DNA from 3 places in the Exiguobacterium sp. SH0S2 genome. Region 1 is predicted to be linked to each of the others. Evidence: predicted binding sites of a transcription regulator. Region 1 holds the regulator's gene; each other region holds the start of a gene.
What was found. The regulator Rex, encoded in region 1, represses fermentation and respiration genes when NADH is low (regulators of the CRP and FNR family bind a similar motif). The targets are predictions, from matches to a motif close to TTGTGAAATATTTCACAA.
Positions count from the first base shown of each region.

Region 2: the regulator Rex is predicted to act here: its motif matches at 1,408-1,425, upstream of adhE (bifunctional acetaldehyde-CoA/alcohol dehydrogenase).
Region 3: the regulator Rex is predicted to act here: its motif matches at 2,781-2,798, upstream of pflB (formate C-acetyltransferase).

Region 1 is NZ_SJVB01000006.1:8,141-13,688, reverse strand. It holds gene EVJ21_RS13410 (FAD-dependent oxidoreductase) at 1-9, opposite strand, end outside; gene EVJ21_RS13405 (YesK family protein) at 203-496, opposite strand; gene tatC (twin-arginine translocase subunit TatC) at 772-1,560, opposite strand; gene EVJ21_RS13395 (twin-arginine translocase TatA/TatE family subunit) at 1,564-1,782, opposite strand; gene EVJ21_RS13390 (redox-sensing transcriptional repressor Rex) at 1,782-2,438, opposite strand; gene EVJ21_RS13385 (ABC-F family ATP-binding cassette domain-containing protein) at 2,588-4,489, shown strand; gene EVJ21_RS13380 (hypothetical protein) at 4,486-4,893, shown strand; gene EVJ21_RS13375 (DUF2599 domain-containing protein) at 5,274-5,548, opposite strand, start outside.
Region 2 is NZ_SJVB01000001.1:258,438-263,985, reverse strand. It holds gene EVJ21_RS01380 (YebC/PmpR family DNA-binding transcriptional regulator) at 1-652, opposite strand, end outside; gene EVJ21_RS01375 (MarR family winged helix-turn-helix transcriptional regulator) at 732-1,178, opposite strand; gene adhE (bifunctional acetaldehyde-CoA/alcohol dehydrogenase) at 1,565-4,156, shown strand; gene EVJ21_RS01365 (hypothetical protein) at 4,197-4,481, opposite strand; gene EVJ21_RS01360 (MATE family efflux transporter) at 4,556-5,548, opposite strand, start outside.
Region 3 is NZ_SJVB01000005.1:72,482-78,029, forward strand. It holds gene pflA (pyruvate formate-lyase-activating protein) at 1-391, opposite strand, end outside; gene pflB (formate C-acetyltransferase) at 448-2,694, opposite strand; gene EVJ21_RS12620 (hypothetical protein) at 3,055-3,477, shown strand; gene EVJ21_RS12625 (DEAD/DEAH box helicase) at 3,532-4,698, shown strand; gene EVJ21_RS12630 (hypothetical protein) at 4,695-5,336, shown strand; gene EVJ21_RS12635 (hypothetical protein) at 5,366-5,548, opposite strand, start outside.

The DNA.
Region 1 (5,548 bases):
GATTTTCATATGGTAGTCTCTCCTTTGAGTTGTAGGCAAGTTAGTGTTTGTGACAAATATCACATTCGCTTTCTGAACTTAGTGTACTATTTCACAAGAAGGTTTGACAATCCCTTTGCTCAGTTTTTCACGTAATTATGTCTAAAGTTTGAACGACGGTTATGACGACAAAAAAACCGCTCCGCGACCGGAACGGTTTTGATCATGAATTGGACGTGCGTCTCGCTTTCACCCAGTGATAGATGACGACACCGATATAGGTGACGAGCCCGATCACGTACAAACTGAAACCGATCAAACTCCAGCCCATCCCGTCCCAGCCCCGGACGAAGACGAGCCCGACCATGAACAGGACATAGCCCATCACCACGAGCGTCAACGGAAAGACGAGTCTCCGCCTGTATAGTAACTTCAAAAAAGATAGCACGACGAGTAAGAGCACCGTCGTCAACATCCCTGTGACGATGAGCGCGTCCCCGTAATATTCCCAAGCCATCGCTTCTCCCCCTGACGTGTGTTTGATTGGTTTCTATCTTAACATGTGACAAGAGTACTTCCTTGTTGCAGAAAAAGCGTTTACGACCAATATCACTTAGAACATGTGGTTTCAGTACGACATTTTGCGACCAAAAAGCACCGTTATGCCAACCGTGGTACTTGCCAACCGACAAGGAAAAACAGTCCGATCAACACGATGGCCAAGCCCCTTTTCAAGACACTTCCAGTTTAATGTACTCGCATAAAAAAACACCACGTCTCATGACGTAGTGTTCATTTCTCATTCATTTGCTTCATCAAATCCATCTGTTCTTTCACCATCGCCTCTTTCTCACGTCGGAGCACACCGCGGTACGTCACACGCGAGATCGATAAGCTGATCTCATATAAGAAGAAGAGCGGCAGCGACACCATGAGGTGCGACGTCAAATCCGGCGGCGTGATGAATGCCGCGATTACGAACAAGGCGAAGTAGGCGTACTTCCGAATTTTTGAGAGGAAGTACGGCGTCACGACACCGATGCGCGTCAAGAACATCGTCACGACCGGAAGTTGGAACAACAGTCCAAACGGGATCGTCAGTTGCAACAGGAACGTGAAATAGTTCGTCGCCCCGATGATTTGCGTCAGACCGAGGTCTTGCCCGAGGTCCGTCGAGATATCGAGGACGAGCGGGAACAACCAATAGTAGGCGAATGCGAGACCGATGAGGAACAAGATAAAGATGACCGGGATATAGGCGAGCGTCCATTTTCGTTCATTCGGATGCAGACCAGGTGCGACGAACGCCCACAGTTGATACAGTAGAAATGGACCCGATGCGACGAGCCCGATGACGAGCGCCAAGTTCAAGTAAATCATGAGCGGGTCCGCGACCCCAAAGGCGTTCAGCTCGAGCCCTCGTTCGACGAGGTCCGCCTGCAGATAGGCGAGCACGTATTTGACACTCGGCAAAGCGATCAGAAAGAAGGCAAAGACGACAAATGCCGACAGCATCAGTCGTCTCCGCAGCTCTGTCAAGTGATCGGACAGTGCCCGTTCTTGATCAGGTTGATGGCTCATGGCTTACTGCTCTTTCTTCTCAATTTCTTTCTTGTCGGTCTCATCGTGCTCTTTCATCATACCGTTCGTGGCATTTTTGAACTCACGGAGCGTCTGCCCCGCTGCCCGGCCGAACTCTGGCAATTTCTTCGGCCCGAAGAGGATGAGCGCGATGATGGCGATGACGAAAATACTGACGCCACCTGGGATACCGACGACGAGTGATGATTGTAGAAATTCCATTATTGATGGACCCCCTCAGCGGATGGATAGTGTTGCATAAAGTAAATGAGCGACTGGAGTTCGATCGACAAGTCGATATGATGGACGCGGACCGTGTCCGGTACAGTCAATCGCGCCGGCGTGAAGTTCAAGATCCCTCGAACGCCATAGCGGACCAAATCATCGGCGACCGGTTGCGCGTAGGCAGACGGGACCGTGAGGATGGCGACATCGATTTTGTTTTGCTTCATAATCTGTTCCATCTCATCGACGTGATGAATCGGGACACCTGACATCGTCGTGCCGACTTTTGTCTCGTCTGCGTCGAACCCGACGACGATATGTGTGTTATTGTTTTTAAGGAAGTTATAGTTGACGAACGCTGTCCCGAGATGACCGACCCCGACCAAGGCGACGTTCGTGATCTCGTCTTGATTCAGCGTCTTACGGAAAAATTCTAACAGATACTGTACGTTATAGCCATATCCCTTTTTACCGAGCGCACCGAAGTATGAGAAGTCACGGCGAATCGTTGCCGAATCGACCTTGACCGCCTCGCTCAGTTCAGCAGAAGAGACACGCTGTTTCCCTGACGAATGTAGGCTTTGGATAAACCGATAGTATAGTGGCAACCGTTTGGCTGTCGCTTGCGGAATCTTTGGTTCGTTTTGACTCAACGGAAAGAGCCTCCTTTTTACGACGCGTTTCAAACGAATCTGATTTCATACACCTTGATTGTAAACGAATTCACATAAGCACTCAATGAATATACCTGAAAAGGGGAAGAAATAAAGTATACTAAACAGAGAGAAAGGGGTTTTTTCACTTGATCCTACTGCAAGTCAACAACTTATCCAAATCGTTCGGCGTCGAGCCGATTTTAGAGAATGTCAAACTAGAAATCCAAGAAGGCGAACGCGTCGCCCTCGTCGGCCGCAACGGCGCCGGCAAGTCGACGCTGTTAAAAGTCATCGCCGGCGAGTACAACTATGACTCGGGCGACATCATGAAGCCAAAAGACGTGACGATCGGCTATCTCGCCCAAGACTCAGGATTAGAATCGAACGAGACGATGTGGAACGAGATGCTCACCGTCTTCACCGACTTGATCGAACAAGAGAAGACGCTCCGCCAGATGGAGCAAGACATGGGCTCGGAGCGGATCTTGAACGACCCGGCCGCCTACGAGCGTCTGCTTGCGGCGTATGACGAGGAGCAACACACGTTCAAAGACCGCGGCGGCTATCAGTATGAAGCGACAATCCGCTCGATCTTGCACGGGATGCGGTTTTACCCGGACGACTTCGAACGTCGGATCGATACGCTCTCAGGGGGACAGCGGACACGTCTTGCCTTAGCGAAGATGCTCCTGCAAAGCCCGGACCTGCTCATCTTGGATGAGCCGACGAACCATTTGGACATCGAGACGCTCAGCTGGCTCGAGAAATATTTGAGCGGCTATAAAGGTGCCGTCCTCATCGTCTCCCATGACCGTTACTTCCTCGACCGCGTCGTCTCGGTCGTCTACGAGCTGTCACGCAACCGCAGCCGCCGCTTCGTCGGGAACTATACGAAATTCCTCGAGCAGAAGGCCGCGCTTTACGAGCAAGAGAAGAAACAGTTCGAGTCGCAACAAGAAGAGATCGCCAAGATGCAAGACTTCATCCAACGGAACATCGCCCGGGCGACGACGACGAAACGCGCCCAAAGCGTCCGCAAGCGGCTCGAGAAGATCGACCGCATGGACGTGCCGGACGGTGACGAACGAAGCGCGGTGTTGTCGTTCTCGATCAAACGCCAAAGCGGGAACGATGTGTTGAGCGGCAGCGACCTCGCCATCGGCTACGAAGAACCGATCGCACAACACTTGCGTTTCCAACTGCAACGCGGCGAGTCGGTCGCCCTCGTCGGCCCGAACGGAGTCGGCAAATCGACGCTCCTCAAAGTGTTGACGAAACAACAACCACCGCTCACCGGTGACATCCGCTACGGTACCGGCGTCGAAATCGGCTACTACGACCAGGAACAACAGAACTTGTCGGACGCGAACCGCGTCATCGACGAGATTTGGAACGACTGGCCGCTCATGCGCGAGCAAGAAGTCCGCAGTCTGCTCGGCCAGTTCTTGTTCAGCGGGGACGACGTCATGAAACGCGTCCAAGAACTATCCGGCGGCGAACGGGCCCGGCTGACGCTCGCCAAGCTCAAGCTCGAGCAACCGAACTTGCTCGTCTTGGATGAGCCGACGAACCACTTGGACCTCGACTCGAAGATGATCCTCGAGAACGCGCTCGTCGACTATCCCGGGACGATCTTGTTCGTCTCCCACGACCGTTACTTCATCGACCGGCTCGCGACGCGTGTCTTAGAGATCACGCCGAACGGCATCGATGAGTACCTCGGCGACTACTCGTATTACGTCGAGAAGAAAGAAGAGCTCGAGGACCTTGCCCGGCTCGCCCGCGAGGAGACGAAACAAGTCGTCGTCAAGAAGCAGCGCGCCGACAAGGAACAGCAGCGCGAAGAACGCCGGTTGAAACAGCGGGTCGAAGAGATCGAGCTGACAATCGAGCGCCACGAAGCTCGGCTTGAAGAAATCGAGCAGCTGTTATGCGAACCGGACGTGTTCAACGACTTCGCCCGCGCCCAAGAGCTGTCGACCGAGTCCGACGCGACGAAAGAGTCGATCACGGAACTGTTCACAGAATGGGAGGAACTCCATTCATGATGCGTTCCCGTGCCATGCGGATCGATTGGATGCATGCGTTCCTGACCGGGTTCGTCTACATCGTGCCGAGTGGGACCGAGTATATCTCGGAACTCATCCGCGGCGAGGCGACGAACGTCCCGATCATTTTATTTTACTTCCTGCCGATTGTCGTCGGGTTTATCATCCAAACATGGTCCGGTATCATCATCAGCCTCTTCAGCGGCTTGCTTATGAGCACGTTGTTCATCCGGCTTGTCATTTGGCCGATCGATGTCACGGTGCATAGCTTTTATGCGCCTGGCTCGGTCTGGGGCCACTTTTATCGAGAGACGCTGTTCATGTGGGTGCTCGCGTTTATCGTCTACGTCGTGAGCCGGGTGAATATGTGGTATCGAAATAATTATCGACAACCGAAAAACTGACGAAAGAGCGCCAATCCGCGTATAGCGGAAGGCGCTCTTTTATTATGATCGAGTATGCTGTTTGAACGTAAAACCCATCGTTAAAAAGATGTAGGGGAATGCCAACAAAATTAAATGGAAATATCCTATACTACCAAAGATGACTTCATCTTGTGCCGGATCAGACATCTCGTCTAAGTAAATGCCTAGGCTGTAGCTATACCAAATCACGTAAGCATAAAAGAATGCTGAAATACCGTAAATAATCTTTCCAATAAGATTTGTTTTACTCGTAGTCACCCCTACTAAAAGAAGGATTGGATAGAGGATTAGCAACGCGATTACAATGAAAAATAACGAATCTGGTTCAAAGTATTGAATGTTCATAGTTTACCTCGCCTTTAATAGTCTGGATTACAAAGTGCTTTATACGTATCCAACAATGAAACATCCGGTCGATTCGTATCTAGATTCCAAGATGATTTCCAAATCGTAGTCGGGTTAACTGCATGACAGATAAATTGATCTTTGAGCTTCGGGCGGTTTGCCGTACTTGTCGCTTGATACGAAGCGTCTGCTACAACTTCAGACCACATCTGTTTTCCGATGGCAGTTGACCCAAAAACGCCTAATAATGCGCCACCCAAAGTATAGCTAGCTGTAATATACGTTCGTG
Region 2 (5,548 bases), on a different contig from region 1:
GTTTCTCGAATTGCTCTTTCGACGCTTCGTCGAGTTCGACTTCGTTTTGCGGTAGCATCGTCAGCTCGGCGACTTCGAACGTCTCCACACCCGCCGCTTTGAACGCGGTCTGGACGGCATGGAATTCTTCCGGCTCGGCATAGACGATGACCGTCTCGTCTTCTTCGATGACGTCACGGACATCGAGGTCGTGCTCCATCATGAGTTCGAGCACGTCGTCTGCTGTCATCCCGCCGACACCGATGACGGCCGTCGCATCGAACATATACGCGACCGACCCGCTGACGCCCATGTTACCACCGTTCTTGCCGAACGCGGCCCGAACTTCAGAGGCGGTCCGGTTGACGTTGTTCGTGAGCGTGTCGACGATGAGCATCGACCCGCTCGGCCCAAAGCCCTCATAGCGGAGTTCGTCGAAGTTCTCTTCGTCGCCGCCTTTCGCTTTGTCGATGGCCCGGTCGATGATCGCTTTCGGGACGTTATACGTCTTCGCGCGCTCGACGACGAACTTGAGCGATTGGTTCAATTCCGGATCAGGTTCACCTTGGCGGGCGACGATGTAGATCTCGCGGCCGAACTTCGCGTAGATACGACTCGTATTGGCGTCTTTAGACGCCTTTTTCTCTTTAATGTTGTTCCATTTACGACCCATTACGTGTCATCTCACTTTCCATTGTTCGATAGATTCACTGTCGATTATATAAGAAGAAGCGAGCGTTGACGAGAGAAAATCATCCCTCGCTCTTGTCCATCTTCTCAACGATCTCGGTCAGCGTCTTTAAACTGTCGATCAAGCGGTCGGTCTCATCCTCATCGAGGAACGCTAACCGATCCTCGAACAGGCGCCGAAACGAGTCGCGCCGCTCGAGGAGCACGCGCTCTCCTTGGTCGGTCAATTGGTTCCAGATGACACGGCGGTCGCGCTCGTCAGGGACACGTGTAATATATCCTTCGTCGACGAGCTTCGTGATGAGCGGCGTCACGTTCGGCGGGGCAATCGATAACGTCTCACTAATTTGTCCGTTCGTGACCGCGCCTTCATCCTCGATCAACATCAATAGATGAAAGTGAGAGAAATTCAAGTTCGGGATTTGCGGGAGGTCGGAGCGGCGGAGCAGTTTTCTTCTGATTAACGGGATCAGTTTCACAAACTGATCGGCTGCATCTTGTCTTGGCATAGTCATAGTCACTTCCTAGTCAGGTTCTTTCTTCATTATACACGACCACAGGCGAGGTGGACGAGCAATCATCGGACTGTGAGCATTTACACACCGATTCCGCCAAACTAATGACACAAACAATGTAAGCGTTTACATATGGGTTTGTCCTTGTTTTCATGAAAACGCATACGATTTTACTGAGCTGATCTGTAAAAATCAAGACCTATCCTCAAACAGCAAAAAAATATTGTGAAAGAGTTCACATTGTTGTCACGCACAAATTGAATGAAACGGTGTATTCTATGAATGTGAAGGAAAGCACAAACTCTTATCAGGCAAACCGATTATCCCGTGCTCTCCATCAAGTCAGAAGATCAGCTCTCATTCATGAGGAGGAAACCAACATGGCAGTTAAAGAGAAAGCAGTAGTGGAAACATCAGCAGAACAGATGGTCGACACGCTCGTCAAGCAAGCGCACACGGCACTCGACACGTTGATGACGTTTGACCAAGAGAAAATCGACACGATCGTCCAAGCGATGGCGTTAGCCGGGCTCGAGCAACACGTCGTACTCGCTAAACATGCATATGAAGAAACAGGTCGCGGTGTGTTTGAAGACAAGATGATCAAAAACATCTTTGCGACAGAATATATTTTCAACTCACTTCGCGGTGAGAAAACAGTCGGCGTCATCGAAGACGATGAGCAAAACGGCATCACATACATCGCCGAGCCGGTCGGTGTCGTCGCCGGGGTCACACCGGTCACGAACCCGACATCAACGACGATGTTCAAAGCGATCATCGCCATCAAAACACGTAACCCGATCATTTTCGGCTTCCATCCGTCAGCACAACAATGTTCAAGTGCAGCGGCCCGTGTCCTTCGTGACGCAGCAATCGCAGCAGGTGCACCGGAACATTTGATCCAATGGGTCGAAAAACCGTCACTCGACGCGACGAAAGCACTCATGAACCACCCAGGCGTGGCCATGGTACTCGCAACAGGCGGCGCGGCAATGGTGAAGTCGGCTTACTCGACAGGTAAACCAGCGCTCGGCGTCGGACCTGGTAACGTCCCGGCTTATATCGACAAGACAGCGAAAGTAAAACGCGCCATCTCGGACGTCATCTTATCGAAAACGTTTGATAACGGCATGATCTGTGCGTCAGAACAAGCGATCATCGTCGACCAAGAAGTATATGAAGACGTGAAGCGTGAAATGACAGCGCTTGGCTGCTACTTCTGCTCACCTGAAGAAAAAGCTAAACTCGAAACACTCGTCATCAAGACAGACACATGTGCGGTCAACCCTGAGATCGTCGGGAAACCGGCAGCATGGATCGCCGAGAAAGCTGGACTCAGCGTCCCGGCCGACACGAAAATCTTGATCGCTGAACTCGAGACAGTCGGTGCAACAGAACTGCTCTCACACGAGAAGCTCAGCCCGGTGCTCGGCGCTTATAAAGTTCAATCACGAGAAGAAGGCTTCGCCATCGCTGAGAAAATGCTTGAAATCGGTGGTCTCGGCCATACGGCCGCAATCCACTCGACAGACGACGACGCGATCCTCGCGTTCGGACTTCGCATGAAAGCTTGCCGCATCATCGTCAACTCGCCAACGGCACACGGCGGTATCGGTGACCTTTACAACGAAATGACACCATCACTCACACTCGGTTGTGGGTCGTACGGTAAAAACTCCGTCTCTGAGAACGTGACGGCGAAACATCTACTCAACGTGAAAAAGGTGGCGAGACGTCGCGTGAATATGCAATGGTTTAAAGTCCCTGAAAAAATTTACTTCGAGAAAAACTCGGTTCAATACTTGCAGTCGCTCACGTCGAAAAAACGGGCAATGATCGTCACGGACGAAATGATGGTCAAACTCGGATTTGCTGACAAAGTCATCAAAAACTTGCCGGCTGGTGTTGACTACCGCATCTTCGACCAAGTCGAACCAGATCCATCGGTCGAGACGGTCATGGCAGGTGCTGAAGCGATGCGCCAATTCCAACCGGATATGATCATCGCGCTCGGTGGTGGATCACCGATGGATGCTGCGAAAGGAATGTGGCTCTTCTACGAACGTCCAGAAGAGAAGTTCTCAAACCTTCGCCAGAAGTTCATGGATATTCGCAAACGGACGTACAAGTTCCCGACGCTCGGCAACAAGTCGATGTTCGTCGCGATCCCGACAACGTCAGGTACAGGTTCAGAAGTGACACCGTTCACGGTCATCACTGATAAAAAACGGAACGTCAAATACCCGATCGCCGACTACGCGATCACACCAGACGTCGCCATCATCGACCCTGAGTTCGTTATGACGGTACCGGCTTCAATCACGGCTGACACAGGAATGGACGTCTTGACACACGCCATCGAAGCGTACGTATCGGTCATGGCGAACGACTATACAGACGGACTGGCCCTCCGTTCGATGAAGATGATCTTCGACTACCTCCCGAAAGCTTACGAAAACGGAAGCGACGCTGAAGCTCGTCAAAAAGTGCACAACGCCTCAACAATGGCCGGTATGGCATTCGCGAACGCGTTCCTCGGAATCAACCACTCGATCGCGCACAAAATCGGTGGCGAGTTCCACGTGCCGCACGGTCGGACGAACGCGATCCTCATGCCGCACGTCATCCGCTACAACGCGACACGCCCATCGAAACTTGCGGCGTTCCCGAAATATGAGTCATTCATCGCTGACGAGCGCTACGCTGAAATCGCACGCTTCCTCGGACTCCCGGCGAAGACGACTGAAGAAGGCGTCGAGTCACTCGTCCAAGCGATCATCGAGCTCGGACAGCGCTTGAACATCAAACTCTCGTTCAAAGCACAAGGCATCAAGAAAGCGGACCTCGATGCGAAGATCGACAAAATGGCGGTCGACGCGTTCGAAGACCAATGTACGACGGCGAACCCGAAAATGCCGCTCGTCGAAGAATTGAAAGAAATCATGTACGCGGCGTACGAAGGCGTATAATCAAAAAAAGGCGATCACTCCAACGAGTGGTCGCCTTTTGTCATGCAATTAAGGAAAGTCCCATGAACAGGAGGATGACGGATAAAGCGATGACGTTGAACCAGACGACAAACTTGATCGCGATCTCAGCCCACGCTTTATTTCTCAGCCCAAAATAAAGCAAGAATGCATAAAAAACTAGACCGCCGACGAGTCGGTACGGAGAAGATGCGTCAAAACCAATGTCGTATGCATGTTGTACTGTATTGAGCAAGGCGAGGAGGAGGAAAGCGCACAGGTAGCGCTTTTTCTTTATTTGTTGATTCGGATTGTAAACATTATTCATAGATTGCACCAACCGTCTTTGGGTTTTCGTATTTCTATCTTTCGACTTTGTAATATCTTTTCACTATACCATTTTTATGAAAGGTGAGATGGCGAAAACAGACAATTTCGTCTCCTGCGTTCATTCATCGCCAACGAGAGCGACCGTGTGAGACTGAAGCAAAGAAAAGCTAACCAAACCCCATGATTCCCGATGGAGGGGACGAGCAAGAAGGCCACAATCGTAAACACGATAAACGCATAGATGAGTGAGTTACGGACGGGCCGAGCGTCTCCGATGCCGGCAAAGACACCTTCATACAACATGGCCAAACCACCGATGAACGGATACAAAATAATCCACATATAATACGTCTCAATCGTCGAGCGGAGCGCTATATCTTCCGTGAAGAGGTGAATGATTCCATCCTGTGCCACTGACAGTAGTACGGTGATAATAACCGTTGACCACAAAATAAACCGAGAGCCGATCTGAACCGTGAGTCGATAGGTTTCATTCGATTTTTGCCCGATTGCGCGCCCAATCAATACGGTGGAAGCTTGACCGATGCCGCTGAACCAATAAGCGATCACATACTGCAATTGAAACAAGATGGCATTCGCACTCAATGCCTCGACGCCTTGTTTGGCTCCAAGTGCAGTGAACGAGCCCGTCATGAGAAGTAAGAAGACGGTACGGATGAACAAGTCACGGTTGACGGTCAAATAAGTAATATAAGCGCCCGTGTTCATCAAATCGCGGCTTATCTGTGCGGAAAACGTGATACGGCTTTGTACGAACAGCCAACCCAATCCAAACGTCATCACTTCTGACAAACTCGTCGCAAAAGCAATCCCGGCAACCGGATCGTAAAACACGTGGATAAACCAAACGTCTAAGATGATGTTCATCAGGTTGCCACCGACTTGGATGACTAAGGCGGTGCGCACGCTCCCATGCCCAATCAGCCAGCCGAGTAGGACGTACGTACCAAGCGCGAATGGAGCGGCGTAAAGTCGCGTCGTAATATAAGTCCGAACGGAGTCGGCCATGGATGCATCCGTTACAAGTAGATGAATGGCGGTTTC
Region 3 (5,548 bases), on a different contig from region 1:
TATGTTTAATATCGAGCAAGACGAGGTCGGTGTGGTCTAAGATGGCGTCAAGGTTAGGGGGACGGAGTGCACCCGACGTATCGAGCGTCGTGTGGAGCCCGTGTTTTTTCGCTTCACGCAACAGCGCTTCTAAAAACTCTGGTTGCGCGAGCGGATCGCCCCCTGAAATTGTGATGCCGCCTTTTGATGCTTCCATGAACGGACGATAGCTGAGCGCTTCTTGAATGACGTCCTCGGCCGAACGATGGTTATTCTTTTTAAAATCCCACGTATCAGCGTTGTGGCAATACAAGCAGCGAAGCGCACAACCTTGCAAAAAGACGATAAAACGAATTCCCGGGCCGTCAACGGTTCCAAACGATTCGACCGAGTGTACATATCCCATTGTCATCGAGATGACCTCCTAACGAATGAGCGGCCTTCAAGCGAAGGCCGCCAAGCCTTTACTTACAATGAACCGTGGAACGTCCGGTTGATGACGTCGATCTGTTGCTCGCGTGTCAACTTGATGAAGTTGACGGCGTAACCTGATACGCGGATCGTGAGCTGCGGATACTCTTCTGGATGTTCCATTGCGTCGAGCAACGTCTCACGGTTGAAGACGTTGACGTTCAAGTGGTGACCTTTGTGCTCGCCACCCATATAGCCGTCAAGAAGTGCCGCCAAGTTAAGTTCACGTGCGACGTCTTCTTTACCGAGTGCTTTCGGTACGATCGAGAACGTGTATGAGATACCGTCTTGCGCGTGTTCGAACGGAAGTTTAGCGACTGACGAGAGCGACGCTGCCGCTCCTTTCGTATCGCGGCCGTGCATCGGGTTCGCACCCGGTGCGAACGGCTCACCAGCACGACGGCCGTCCGGTGTATTACCTGTTTTCTTGCCGTAGACGACGTTCGACGTGATCGTCAAGACCGATTGCGTATGAAGCGCGTCGCGATACGTTTTGTGTTTCCGGACTTTTTCCATGAACAATTCTACGAGTTCGACAGCAATCGCGTCGACACGGTCATCGTTGTTTCCGAATTTCGGGAAGTCGCCTTCTGTTTCAAAGTCGACAGCGATGCCGAATTCATTCCGGACCGGTTTGACCGTCGCATATTTGATTGCTGACAAGCTGTCCGCCGTCACCGAAAGGCCAGCGATACCACAAGCCATCGTCCGTAAGATTTCAGGGTCGTGGAGCGCCATTTCAATCCGCTCGTACGCATATTTATCATGCATGAAGTGAATGACGTTGAGTGTGTTGACGTAAAGCTCTGCGAGCCAGTCGAGCGTCCGGTCGAAGTCAGCGTACACTTTGTCGTACGTGAGGACGTCTTCTGTGTTCATGTCCCAAGCCGGAGCGATTTGTTCGCCGCTCTTCTCATCGCGTCCACCGTTCATGCTGTAGAGGAGTGCTTTCGCCATATTGGCACGGGCACCGAAGAACTGCATCTGTTTGCCGATCTTCATCGGTGACACACAGCAGGCGATGCCGTAATCGTCACCGAACTCTGGAAGCATGAGGTCGTCGTTCTCGTATTGGATCGCCGACGTCTCAATTGACATCTTCGCGCAATATTGTTTGAATCCTTCCGGTAATTTCGTCGACCAAAGCACCGTCAAGTTCGGTTCTGGTGCCGGGCCGAGGTTTGTGAGCGAGTGAAGGAAACGGAACGAGCTCTTCGTGACGTTCGAACGGCCATCCTCACTCATCCCACCGATTGATTCCGTGACCCACGTTGGATCTCCAGAGAACAATTCGTTATAGTCAGGCGTCCGCAAGAATTTGACGATGCGGAGTTTCATGATGAAGTGATCAACGATTTCTTGGACGTCTGACTCTGTCAAACGGCCCGCCGCCATGTCACGCTCAGCGTACACGTCAAGGAATGTCGATACGCGTCCGAGAGACATCGCCGCACCGTTTTGTTCTTTGACAGCTGCAAGGTAAGCGAGATATACCCATTGATAGGCTTCTTGCGTCGTTTCAGCCGGGCGACCGAGGTCGAATCCGTAAGCAGCGCCGAGTTGTTTCAATTCTTGAAGGGCACGAAGCTGTTCAGACATCTCTTCCCGCGTCCGAATGTCTGCTTCCGAGAGGAAACCGCCATTGTTCGCCAAATCTTTTTTACGCTCGGCAATCAAGAAATCTAAACCGTACAAGGCAACGCGACGGTAGTCACCGATGATCCGGCCACGTCCGTATGCGTCTGGGAGACCTGTGATGATCCCTGACTTACGTGCCGCCCGCATCTCTGGTGTGTAGGCATCGAAAACACCTTGGTTGTGTGTTTTACGAATGTCTGAATAGATTTTTGTGATTTCAGGATTTGGTTCGAAGCCGTATGACTCGAGCGCGGCGTCGACCATGCGAATGCCGCCGTTCGGATGAATCGAGCGTTTGAACGGTTCGTCCGTTTGGACACCGACGACTTTTTCAAGGTCTTTATTTAAGTACCCAGGTCCGTGTGAGATGATTGTCGACGGCGTGTTTTGATCGACATCCCAAACGCCCCCGCGTTCCCGTTCTTCTTTCGTCAATTCCATCACTTGTCCCCAAAGACGATTCGTCGCCTCTGTCGGTCCGACTAAGAAACGGTCATCCCCTGTATACTCGTGGCGGTTCAAGCGGATAAATTCACCGACATTCACTTCGTTCGTCCACTGTCCAGGAACAAATCCTGACCAGGCTGATTTAATTTCAGTTGCCATTATGGTCACTCCTCATAGTTGAGATAACTGCCTGATTCCTTATAATATGAGTGTACGTGAAAACGTGAACAATATGTTTTACATTCTTGTGAAAGTTGTAACAATCTCATGAACATTGGTGTTACGCCGTTTTTGTAAGCGCTATTTTATCTGTTATAGTAGTTTTTCAACTTACATAGAAACAGACGAATCCCTATCCGTTCACGTTCTTGTGAATTCTGTATTATCTTTAAGTAGTTGTGAAAAATCATACAGTTTTTGTAGTGACTTAACTCACAGGTTCGGGATAGAACTTGAATTTTTGCCTTATATCGAGCACAATGGAAGCAGAACATTGTAGAAGAGGAAGGGGTTCTTCCCATGACGTATGAACCATTAACAGCCGAGCATAACTTAAAAGCCGGTGACCGCATCTCCCTTAAAGTCGAAGAGGCTGGAGACAAGCGCGACGGATTTATCACAGAATTTGAAGAAAAAGGCTTTTGGATTCGCTTTGATGACGATATCGAGAATGAGGATTTCATCGATTTCCGTGACCATTTAATGGTCGCACTCGTGTCGCGCCCAATCGACGTCGCGACGACGTATCCAGAACTAAACGCCTATGCAAAATTGCTTAAGGAATTGGAATACCGCGTGTATCAAGGCTTCACAGTCGAAGGTGTCGAAGCCTCACCTGAGCACATCGACGTGCACATCAAACTCGTCGAGGACGGGCAAGTGTACACACAGACGCTCCGTTCATCGATTGACCAAGACACTGAACATGTTCGCTATATTTGAACCAGGGAGCGCTTATGCTTCCTTTGTTTTTGCCCAACGATAAGGAGAACTGATATGAACTTTACAAAACCATTCATTAACGAAGCCTGGGAACGCCTTGGCTTTAACGAACCGATGCCGGTCCAAGCGGAAGCGTTCCCGCCCCTTTTAGAAGGAAAAGACGTCACAATCGAAGCACCAACAGGGACAGGTAAGACACTCGCTTATCTTTTACCCGCTATTGAAAAAATCGATGCCTCGAACGACCGGATCCAAGTCGTCATCGTCGCACCGACGCGCGAACTCGTCATGCAGATCCAAACGGTGGCGCAACGTTTCACCGAAAAAGGTGACGTCCGGATTGCCTCGTTCATCGGCGGCGTCGAACTGAAGCGCCAAATCGATCGCTTGAAGAAAAAACCGCATTTGATCGTCGGGACACCAGGACGTCTCGTTGAATTGATCGAGAAGAAAAAGTTAAAGCTTCATGAGACGCATACGATCGTGCTCGATGAAGCCGATCAAATCATCGACAGCGGATTGACGGAAGCGGCTGAGCGCATCATCAACCATACGGCGCACGAGCATCAAATCTCACTCGTTTCGGCGACGTTGACGGATACGCTCCAAGCCTGGGCTGCCCCGTTCTTGAAAGAACCGGTTCACGTGAAGGTCGAACGGACTGTCAGTGCTCAAGTGACGTACGGCTATATGTTGACGACACGTCGCTATAAGCCAGAATTGCTTCGTCGCCTATCACACGTCGACGGTGTCAAAGTGCTCGCCTTCATCAACAACCGCTCGTTCTTACCGCCGCTCAAAGGTGAGCTCGATAAGATGAAAGTGAACTACCGTATGCTCGATAGCTTGAAAGGGAAACGTGCCCGCGTCGAGACGCTCCGCGAATTCCGTAAAGGCGAATATCCGCTCCTCATCACGACGGGTCTCGCAGCGCGCGGACTCGACATCGATGAAGTGACGCACGTCGTCCATTTCGATTTACCTGAATCGACCGATGACTTCATCCACCGCTCAGGACGGACCGCTCGCGGTAGCGCGGCCGGGACGGTCCTCTCGATCGTGACACCGGAAGATTTGACGCACTTGAAATCGTTCGCCCGCCAGCTCGGTGTCGAATTGAAAGAGCTTGAGATTTACCGTGGCGAAGTCATCGAGAAACGGATCGAAGACAAACCGCCGGTCGTCAAACGTCCTGCAGACAAGCGAGGACCACGGCGATGAAAAAAGACCGGAAAGTAATTCCCTTCCCTTTGCTCGTCGAAGAGTCCGAATTGCTGGCCGAACTGAAAAAGTTATACGAGCAAGCGGCACTCGCACGCAGCACGCAGTGGACGAACTATATCCAAGAGATCGCTTCGGAAGGCACGTGGCACTTGAAAGACGCCGAACTGTTCCGCGATTTGTTCATCGATTGGGCCGTCTTCTTTGAGACGGATGAGGACGGGATGACACCGCACGGCCGCTATTTGGCGGACCATAAAGCTGACATGTCACCTGCTCTCTATCATGCCTTGCGCGGTCTCGCCGTCCCCCGGTGCTCTGTGTTTGAAGTGACCGAAGACGGCTTACGTGATTGGGAGACGAAAGAGACGTACAAGGTAATGCTACCGGAAGTACGCGAACCAGGCGACGTCATGCTCGGCAAGCTGCTCGACATCCGTGGCAGCTGGCGCTTCGGGTCGGCCTTCCTCGCACTTCCAGCGAAGATGGCTGGCAACGTAGCGGATCTGTACATCGACTTCACGGATGAAGTCGGTCCAGGTGCGTTCCTCGATCAATTCCCTGAGTTTTGTGCGGAACTGATCGATATGTTGCTTGATTTAGAAGAAGGGGTCATCATCCCGAAACCAACGAAATAACCGAGAGGCAGCCGCCTCTCGGTTATTTTTTATCTCACATAAAATTGGGCGCCATCGAGCAATAACTTCGCTTCCTCGTTCGTCGCGTTCACCGCGGCGCTCGAGACGGCTTTCCCGTCCTCGTATACGTCGATGACGGCTCCGTCTTTCGTCGGACGGACGTGGTACAGTTGGTTTCCGACATAGGTAGTTGTGCCAACTGAACCATCGAT